One region of the Clostridium sp. AWRP genome, then DNA from elsewhere that is predicted to be linked to it. Evidence: riboswitches for the same ligand, from Rfam matches in the RefSeq annotation. Region 1 holds a riboswitch; each other region holds the start of a gene.

Evidence for each region. Region 1 has a riboswitch for cobalamin ahead of DMR38_RS11620 (hypothetical protein). Riboswitches for the same ligand answer to the same signal wherever they lie in the genome.
Region 2: another riboswitch for cobalamin. It lies ahead of DMR38_RS16010 (cobyric acid synthase); the one in region 1 lies ahead of DMR38_RS11620 (hypothetical protein).
Region 3: another riboswitch for cobalamin. It lies ahead of DMR38_RS02640 (ABC transporter substrate-binding protein); the one in region 1 lies ahead of DMR38_RS11620 (hypothetical protein).

What each region holds. Positions count from the first base shown of each region.
Region 1 covers NZ_CP029758.2:2,527,953-2,531,240, reverse strand. Annotated here, with positions in the region: gene metE (5-methyltetrahydropteroyltriglutamate--homocysteine S-methyltransferase) at 1-918, opposite strand, end outside; cobalamin riboswitch at 953-1,134, opposite strand; cobalamin riboswitch at 1,275-1,458, shown strand; gene DMR38_RS11620 (hypothetical protein) at 1,589-2,068, shown strand; cobalamin riboswitch at 2,218-2,404, shown strand; gene DMR38_RS11615 (hypothetical protein) at 2,702-3,190, shown strand; gene DMR38_RS22305 (Ig-like domain-containing protein) at 3,280-3,288, shown strand, end outside.
Region 2 covers NZ_CP029758.2:3,467,275-3,470,562, forward strand. Annotated here, with positions in the region: gene DMR38_RS16010 (cobyric acid synthase) at 1-1,375, opposite strand, end outside; cobalamin riboswitch at 1,549-1,722, opposite strand; gene DMR38_RS16015 (ABC transporter ATP-binding protein) at 1,834-2,559, opposite strand; gene DMR38_RS16020 (energy-coupling factor transporter transmembrane component T) at 2,556-3,288, opposite strand, start outside.
Region 3 covers NZ_CP029758.2:580,870-584,157, reverse strand. Annotated here, with positions in the region: gene DMR38_RS02645 (iron ABC transporter permease) at 1-449, opposite strand, end outside; gene DMR38_RS02640 (ABC transporter substrate-binding protein) at 475-1,425, opposite strand; cobalamin riboswitch at 1,524-1,703, opposite strand; gene DMR38_RS02635 (YARHG domain-containing protein) at 1,798-2,580, opposite strand; gene DMR38_RS02630 (hypothetical protein) at 2,593-3,288, opposite strand, start outside.

The sequences.
Region 1 (3,288 bases):
GATGCTATTATTATAATCATTTTTCCATACATTCTTTCCGTTAATAATTCCAGCTATTAATAGTTTATTTTTGGGAAATCCATATTTTTTAATTAGGTCTATATTTTTCTCACCTTCAACTAAATCTAATCCTATTGCATTAAATTTCATATCACTAAAGTATTTATAAATATCTCTTACATCGCCAAAATAAGTTTGAAGTAATATTTGAAATTTATATTTTCTATTTATAATTTTGTCATAAGCAGTTCTAAATAAAAATATATCTTCTTGTGTTAAATCTGTTACTAAAATAGGCTCATCAATTTCAATATAACTTATATCCTGTCTTTCGAACTTATCTAATATAGCTGTGTATACATTTGTAAGCTCATCCAGGCATTCTTTAAATGTTCTGTTTGTTTTTAAATATGAAAGCTTGAGAAATGTAAAAATTCCTATTATAACTGGCTTTGTATCAATTTCCTCATCTTTAGCTTCCTTATATAAATCAAAAGGTTTAGTATCATTTAGGCAAAAATAAGTATAATTATCTATTTCAGGTACTATATAATGATAATTAGTATTAAACCATTTTTTCATAGGCAAAGCTTTTACATCCAGGTTATCATTTTGATAACCTCTTGCCATTGCAAAATATGTGTCTAATTTAGAAAGTTTGAGCTCTTTATAACGTTTTGGTATGATATTTAACAGAAATGCCATATCTAACATATTATCGTAATATGAAAAGTCATTAGATGGAATAATATCTATTCCCACTTCTTTTTGGGTTGTCCAGTATTCTTTCCTTAGTTGTTTTGCAGTGAACTTTAGCATATTTGAATCTATCTTTTTTTTTAAGTAAGATTCTACTGCAAACTTTAGTTCTCTGTGCACTCCAAGTCTTGGGTAACCTACAATTGTTGATTTTATCATTTTTATTCCTCCTTAATCTTCACTCCCAAAGATTTGATTATTTTAAATATAAGGCAGGTTTCCTGACTTATCTTCATCCTACAGATCTCCCTTCCCGCTTAATGTAGTGGCTATTGAGATTTTCGTCTGAAATACAGTAGTGGGTGCTGATCAAGATTCCAACTTGATTCCCTTTTAACTTCCTTTTAAAGAAGCACCTTATATTTCAAAAAGCTATTAGATACAATTGATCTTTCAAGCTTGTTTAAGAATTATTATATTATTAAATAATAATTATAGTATTATATGGCGATAAATGTCAATGATCAATTATATTATTGACATTAAACTGTAATAGGTATAAATTATAATTAAGTTCTATAAAGACAAATATAGGTTTAATCTAATTTGATTAATTAAAAGGGAATCAGGTGAAAATCCTGGACTATCCCGTAGCTGTAATAGAGGAGTTTTAGTATATTATGCCACTTAAATATTGGGAAGGCGTACTAAAATGGTGAATCTTGAGTCAGAAGACCTACCTATATTTTACACAAATATCTCTACGAGTGATAGGGGGAGTGTTATGATGATAGTTTTGTTAGATTTTCTATAACTAATCAAACATTTTTATAATATTTCCTTTTAACGCTTTTGTTAAAAGGAATTTTTTTTAAGGGAGGATTTTTTTATGAATCGTTATTTTTACCAGACGCAGTTTTCTGAATATAAACCAGGATTAATTTCTTATTTAAATAAAAGTAATAAAATAAAATTAGAAATTAATAATGTATATTTTTATAAGTATCTCAAAAAAGTAGTGGGATTTTATAAAGAACTTGAAAATTATTATAATACTTATTCATTAAAAGAAAAAGAAATTGTGGAACAAGATGGAATAAATATTCAAAATATTAATGAAGTTCTAAAACTTGATATATATTTATATAACATTATAATTATGTATCAAGACGATACTATATTTGAAGAAGATTTTGAATTTAGTGATAGCTTAAAGAAATGGATTCATTGTATTGATGAAAATACTTTACTTGCATACTTTAACAGCGGTTATGACGGAGATACTTTAAATGACAAAAAGATATTCTGTGATTTTTTACCTCAAGAATTTAAATTTGACAATTTGGAAAAACGAGTTAATATAATTTAAAAATAAATATGTAGTTATCTTTACAGCTTAAATAAGCATATAGATATTTTTGTTAATAAAAAATTATATGAGCAAAATAGAATTTCTTATAGAAGATTATGTTGACTTTTAAAAAATTATGTACTAATCTTAACATAAAGATAATAAAAATTTAATATTTAGCATTAGGTGCTGTCAAATGGGATAGTTAAAAGGAAAAGTGTAAAAAGCACTGCAGCCCACCGTTACTGTATGGAGAATGAAACCCTAATTATGTCACTGGATTTTTATATCTGGGAAGACAGGGGAGTAAGATGAATCTGAGCCAGGAAGCCTGCCTGATATTATGTTAATTCTTTCGGAGGGGAAGATGTTACTATATTTAAGCTTGTTTATGATTAAAAGTAAACGGTTATATTGACATGAGAGAACTCTAGTGGTTCTTTTTTAGTTTATTAGTCATATAGAATATTTATGTAATAAAAGGGACTTTCGAAGGAAGGTCTCTTTTATTATGGTACGCCTAGCATGGACGCAATCTTAAGGGTGAAAGTCCCTAGCGTGGAATGCATAGTTTAAGACAAGGGGGTCCATGGTGACGTGGAATCTGGAGGAAGTGGGCGGCAAAATACATAAATCAAAAGAGGTGAGAAAATGAACAGATTTAAAGATTTAACAGGAAAGAAATTTGGACGTTTAACAGTTATGTCTGTTGCAAATAAAAAATATAAAGATAGGGGTGTTATTTGGAACTGCTTATGTGACTGTGGAAACAAAGTAAAAGTTAGAGAAAGACATTTAATAGATGGCGGAACTAGAAGTTGTGGATGTTTGATGATAGAACATACTAAAATTATTCAGGTTAAAGCAACTAATGTAGATAGGTTTAAAGGAACAAAAATAGGCCAATTAACACGTAAAATTTCTTCTAGTAATTCTAGTGGTTACAAAGGTATTAATTGGGATAAAAAAAGAAGTAAATGGAGAGTACGTTTAACTCTTGCAGGAAAAGAAAAACATTTAGGATATTTTGATAAATTGGAAGACGCAATAGAATGTAGAAAAAAAGGTGAGGAAAAATATTTTAAGCCTATAATTGAGGAATACAAAAAGTCTTCGAAAATTTTAAGCGTATCTTTTTAAGGAGATGGTATACAAGCAAGAACTTAAAAATTAATAATATTAAGATTAGTTTATATTACATAATCTTAGAATTTAGAAAGGAGAATGAAATGAAAAAG
Region 2 (3,288 bases), 940 kb from region 1:
TCTTATTTACAATGAATTCCCTAAAGTCAATTCCATCAAAAACTCCATGTATATAAGATCCAATTACATTCCCTGACATATTTATGGCACCATCTTCTGTGTCAACCTTTTCACCATTTTTATCAGTTATATTAAATAATGGTCTTGCATCTTTTCCATACTTACATATTCCCATATGTATTTCATATCCATATACATCCAATCTTCTATTAGTTAATGATTCACTATCCCTTTTCATTGGGAAGTCAATTTCGCTTTTTGCATTTACTCTGGTTGTAACTTTTTCTTTTTCAAATATAGTTTCTATGTCTAAAAGCCCTATGCCTTCTACTTTTCCTACATCTGTCTCCACTCCATAAGGATCTTCTATAACTTTACCAAGCATTTGATATCCACCGCACAGTCCTATGACAAGTCCAGTTTTACTATATTCTTTTATACGTTTTTCAAGGCCGCACTGTCTAATTTTAAGTAAATCTTCTATAGTATTTTTACTTCCTGGAATAATTACTAAGTCCGGATTTCCAAACTCTTCTACAGATGTTATAAATCTTACGGAAACGTCTTCTTCACTTTTAAGTGCATCTAAATCTGTAAAATTAGATATATGAGGCAGCTTTATTACAGCTATGTCAATAGGTGCTGTAACTTTTTTATTAAATTCTACAGCTCCATCTTCATCCTCAAGAGCCAATCTAAAATGAGGTATAACACCAAGGCAAGGTACCTTTACTATATCCTCAAGCATCTTAAGTCCGGGCTCCAGTATATCTTTGTCTCCTCTAAATTTATTTATTATAGTACCCTTTACTCTTTTTTTCTCATCTTCTGTAAAAAGCAGCATTGTTCCTGCAATGGATGCAAATACTCCTCCTTTGTCTATGTCTCCTGCTAAAAGTACTGGTGCATCTACTGATTCTGCCATACCCATATTCACAATGTCTCTATCTCTTAAATTTATTTCTGCAGGACTTCCTGCACCTTCCATTACTATTATGTCAAATTTCTTCTCCATCTTTTCAAAGTGTTCTTTAAGCATATCCCTAAATTCCAGCTTCAAATTATGATACTGCATAGCAGTGCTGTTGCCATACACTTTTCCGTTAACTATAATTTGACATTTTTTATCTGAAGTTGGTTTTAACAATATAGGGTTCATATATGCTTCCGGCTGCAATCCAGCTGCATAAGCCTGAAGTACCTGAGCCCGTCCCATTTCTTTGCCATCTAATGTTATATAAGAATTTAATGACATATTTTGAGATTTAAAAGGACATACTGAATAACCATCTTGTTTAAATATTCTACAAAGGGCTGAAACAATTATACTTTTTCCTACAGAAGAACCTGTTCCCTGAATCATAATTTTTGCCATAACAAATACTCCTTCCAAAACTTCCTAAATATAATAAAAAGTTTACTTTTAATTAATACACACATATCTATATCAAAGCCAAAAGGCAGTAAGCCTTAGAAAGCTAACTGCCTTTAACATAAAAACCTCAACTTAAGCTGAGGTTAACCACACTAAAAGTTTCTCTCCCTCCGAAAGCATAATGACAATCAGGCAGGTCTCCTGGCTTATGATTCATATTTACTTTAACCTTCCTCTTTTAAGAGTGGTAACTAAAGTTCATCATCAAATACAGTAGCGGGGGCTGCTGCGGAGTTTAACCGCATTCCCTTTTCACCTATAAAGGCACCTGAGTCTTCTATTCAATTTATACTCTAAGTTTATTATAATTATAGTTTTATGTCAACTTTAAATATCCAATATATTACATAAAATAAATAAAAATTTCATGTAATTCTAAAGTATTACAGTTAATAACATTATTTGATATTATATTTTACTAAAAACTCACTATCTTCCATTACGTTGTTGTAAGAGTCGTCCCTTATTATATTATGATCTTCAGAAAATACGAGAACTCGTTTAAAAAGTCCATTAACATATTCAAAATCATGTGTTGAACATATTATGGTTTTCCCTGCTTTATTTAATTTGATAAAAAGATCATTTAAGAATTTCTTTCCCTTAGGGTCTATCCCACTCATAGGTTCATCTAAAACCAGGACTTCAGGATTGAGAGCAAGTACAGCAGCTATAGCCACTCTCTTCTTTTCTCCGCCACTTATGTTATAGGGCTCCCTGTTTTCTAAATCTTTCACATTTAAAAGTTCTAGACAGTCATTTACCCTTTTATTTACTTCATCTTCATCCATTCCCATTTGCCTTGGTCCAAAAGCAATTTCCTCGTATACGCTAGAGCAAAAAAGTTGTGCATCGGAGTTTTGGAATACAAATCCAACTTTTTTATGAAACTTCTTTGAGAAATTACCTTTTTCCAATTCATTTTTGCATATTTTCACATCATCAAAATAGTAATTTCCCTTTGTGGGAAATACCACTCCATTTAATAATTTTAAGAAGGTAGACTTACCGCTTCCATTTGCACCTATAAGTGCTATGGATTCTCCTCGTTCTATAGTTACATTTATATCTTTTAATACTTCATTATCTTTATATTTAAAAAAAGCGTCCTCAATTTTTATCATCTTAATCCCACCCTAGATATGTAAAAATACATAGTTATGATAAGTACATTAACTATTAAATATATTAGATCAAAAAACTTAAATTTAAATTTTTTGTGAGACACATACTCTCCTGTAAATCCCCTGCATTCCATAGCACAATACATTTCATCTCCCATTTCTTTTGATTTTAAAAATAAACTTCCAATTATCTTTGAAATAGAAGAATATTTTTTACTATTTTTTCCTATAGATCTAAGCTTTAGTGCATAAAACATGTCCAAAGAAAATTCACCTAATATATAAATGTATTTTAAAGTTATGTCAAATACCAAAATAAATATGTCCGGTATAAAAAACATCTTTAGCGCCTTAGTTATGTCATGCCATTTAGTTGTATAAGATAAAACATTTATTGAAATTATAGTACCAACTACTTTTAGTAAAAGCATTTCACTATTTCTAATGTTCCCCATAAATATAGAAGGTATGAGCATTATAAATGTAAAAAATGGAATAGAAATGCTTAAAAGGAGTATTTTTTTTATATCTTGAACATCCAAAAAACTTAAAATTAGTAGAAAATAAACATCTACAAGCATTACATAAGTAAAATTTTTAGACAATGATAAAAATAATATATTTAAAATAGTAAAGGAAAGTTTTAACATAGGATTTAAATTGTACATAAAGCTATTATTTACTTTATTGTTTCTTTTAATAAGGGATAATAGATGTAATATAGAAAAT
Region 3 (3,288 bases), 1.9 Mb from region 1:
ACCAAAACAGTAGTTGCAATAGACCCTACAAAAGCCATCATAGTAATAGCTGTAGACCCTAAAAGCAAAGTATCTAGCTGCAGCATAAATCCAATTGCAGCTCCAAGAGCAGCCCCTGAAGATACTCCAAGTACGTAAGGATCTGCCATTGGATTTTTAAATATTGCCTGAAAGGATGCACCTACTACTGATAATCCCATTCCAACTAATGCTGAAGTTATTATCCTTGGTAAACGTATCTGTAATATTATGAGAATGTGATTTTGTGATATTCCTATTGTAGAAACTAAACTTCCCACAATAGGTACTTTACTTAGTATCACATATAGTGTTTCCTTGAAGGATATGTCTGCAGAGCCAAGCATAGCTGATATTACTGCCGAAAAAAATAATATTACTATGCAAATGCAAAAAAACAACTTAAAATGCTTTTTCCGGGAAAATTTCATAAGCACATTCCTCTCTTATATATACTTAAAATGCTTCAGGATGAATTATCTTTGCCAGAGCTTCTAACCCATCTGCAAGTCTAGGTCCCTGTCTGCTTATAATATCTTCATCAATTTCGAAAAGTTTATTTTTCTTTACAGCATCCAAATCTTTATAACCCTTTGTAGCCTTAATTCCATTTTTACTATTAAATTTATTGGAACATATAAGTATATCAGGATTTTTTTCAACAAGTTTTTCAAGACTGTAATTCCAACCTGTAACATCAGAAGCAGCATTTTTGCCTCCTGCCATTTCAATCATCTTGCCTATAAAAGTATCTTTTCCTGCAGTAAAATCACCACTTGTACCATAACTTACCACATAATATACTGTAGGGGTACCCTTTCCTTTTATCTTTTCTTGTACAATTTTAACCTTTGCTTTCATATTTGAAACTATACTATATGCCTTTTTATTAGCGTTCACTATTTTTCCTATATTTTCTATATTATTATAAGTATTTTCAAAGCTTTCATTTTTTGAAATAGTTAAAACCTTTATATTAAGCTGCTGCAGCTTTTTTAAAATGTCCGGTTTAGTTAAATTAGAAGCTATTACCACATCAGGTTTAAGTTCAACAATTTTTTCAACACTTGGGTCAGTTATAGTACCAACAGATGGTATTTTAGAAGCTTGTGTAGGGTACGTGCAAAAATCAGTTCTACCTACCAAAACATTTTGTTTGTTTAATGCATAGATTGTTTCTGTAACATTAGGAGATAAGGATACCACCTTCTTAGGCTCACTTTGAATTGTAATTTCCGTATTAGTTGAATCTTTTAATTTTAAAGGATAAGTGGTATTTTTAATAGATTCACTTTTACTGCTGCTGTCTGTATTAGAATTGCTTGTATTAGATGCTCCACATCCCGCCAAAAACACCGTAATCGTAATCATAATTAGTAAAATAAATTTTTTGTTACTCTTAAACATTAGTTACTCCCTCCAATTAATTTAACAAACTAAAAAAACTATTACCCATAGATAACAGTTTTTAAGTAAATTATTTTACTTTAAAGCCTATCCACGTAAGCCATCCGTAAATTTTAGGCAGGTCTCCTGGCTCTGATTCATTGCATATTTACGCCTTCCCTGTTCCCAAGTGGCAAATTTATAAATATACTCCTCATTACAGTGGCGGGACCGCATAAGCTCTTCACTTATTTCCCTTTTAAACTTAAAAATCAAGTACCTAAAATTTAATATTAAATTATAGAATAAGTATATCATTTCTCCTATTTTATATCAAATTCTACTTTTTATACCCCGATCATTTTTAGAGAAATAGCCAATCAGTATGCTAGCCTATTTCTTATAATAATCTGCATCATATCCAGGTGATACATATTTTCCACGACCTTCTGCTGTTAATATGACTTTTACATTATGCCTCTCAAGTGCAGAAAGTTCCTTGCCATCATTGGTATACTTAGGATTAGGCTTATACCAGGACTTACTTGCAAAATAACTCTTATATGGTTCTGTAGGAAATGTGTAACCATGCCTTGCAAATATTTCATTTCTAGCAAGTGCCATCTGTTTTTTACTCATACCTTTGAGATCAATACTAGTAAGTGCCCTTGTATTACTGTAAGGTATCACATATTCTCCTGAATTGTTATCTGAACCATTTTCATAATTGTTATTTGAATCGGAAGAAACATTCTGTTTGGATTCCACATTTGAAACATTTTTGCTGGGGCCTTTACTTATAAGTGAGGATATCATCTTAAAGGAAACAACAAATACAATTATAGTTAAGATAGTTATACCTATCATTTTAAAATTCAACGGCCGTTTATCCTTAAGTGGAGTATCACCTAACTCCCGGGTAAATTCCTCTTTATCTTTTCTATCTGTCCTCTTTTGTTCATGAGATGAACTAAAATCAAAAGTATCGCTGTGCTTTAAGCTATCTTCATGCTTTTTATTTTCTTTTTTATAGTCACTATTTTCTTTCCCATAATATTTTGTATTATCATTTTTATCCTCTTCTCCTTCATGTCCCTTTTCCTGTTTTGCACCGCAGTATACACAAAACTTATCATTTTCATTAATCTCCGTACCACATTCTCTACATTTAGCCATCTACTTTCACCTCTAATCTTTATTTAAAAATAACTTCTTGAAAAAATACACTAGATTATGTTTATGTTCAACTTGTTCATTTTCTTTCATACATATAGGGATTTCTTTAATTTCTTCATTTTGAGAAGCTGGGCACAAAATATTATCATACATATCAATCGTAAATCTTTCTCTAGAACAATCATTATCTGCGTTAATAAAAAATTCATTTAAAGCTCTTTCATTTTCTATATTATCCATAACAAAATCTATAAAAACATGATGTTTTTCATCAATTCCTTCAAGATAGAAATTATTATCTGCCATATCAAAAACATATCCTGCTTTTACATCTTGAGTAAGCCTTTTTATGCTTCCTTCAAGGAGAAATTCAATATTTATAAACTCCTTTATCTCAGGCTGTTTCACATAAGTTGTAAAGCCAACTTTTCTCCTTACTGCAAAAGGAAGTGCCCTATACAAGTATTTTAGTATTCCTTTTATAACTTTATCCATATTTTTATTATAAGGAACCACAATATATAGCTTTTTATTAAAAGCAGCTGCATCAAAACAAGCTTTTACCATATTTATAAATGTATTTTTATCTATGGAAGCAGCTAAAAACAAGTCTTCTATAGAGTTAAAAACATCATAAGTTCTATCAATTTTTATTTCTCTCAAACTTTCTATAGAAGTTCCCTTCTCCATATCATAATTTTCTACAAA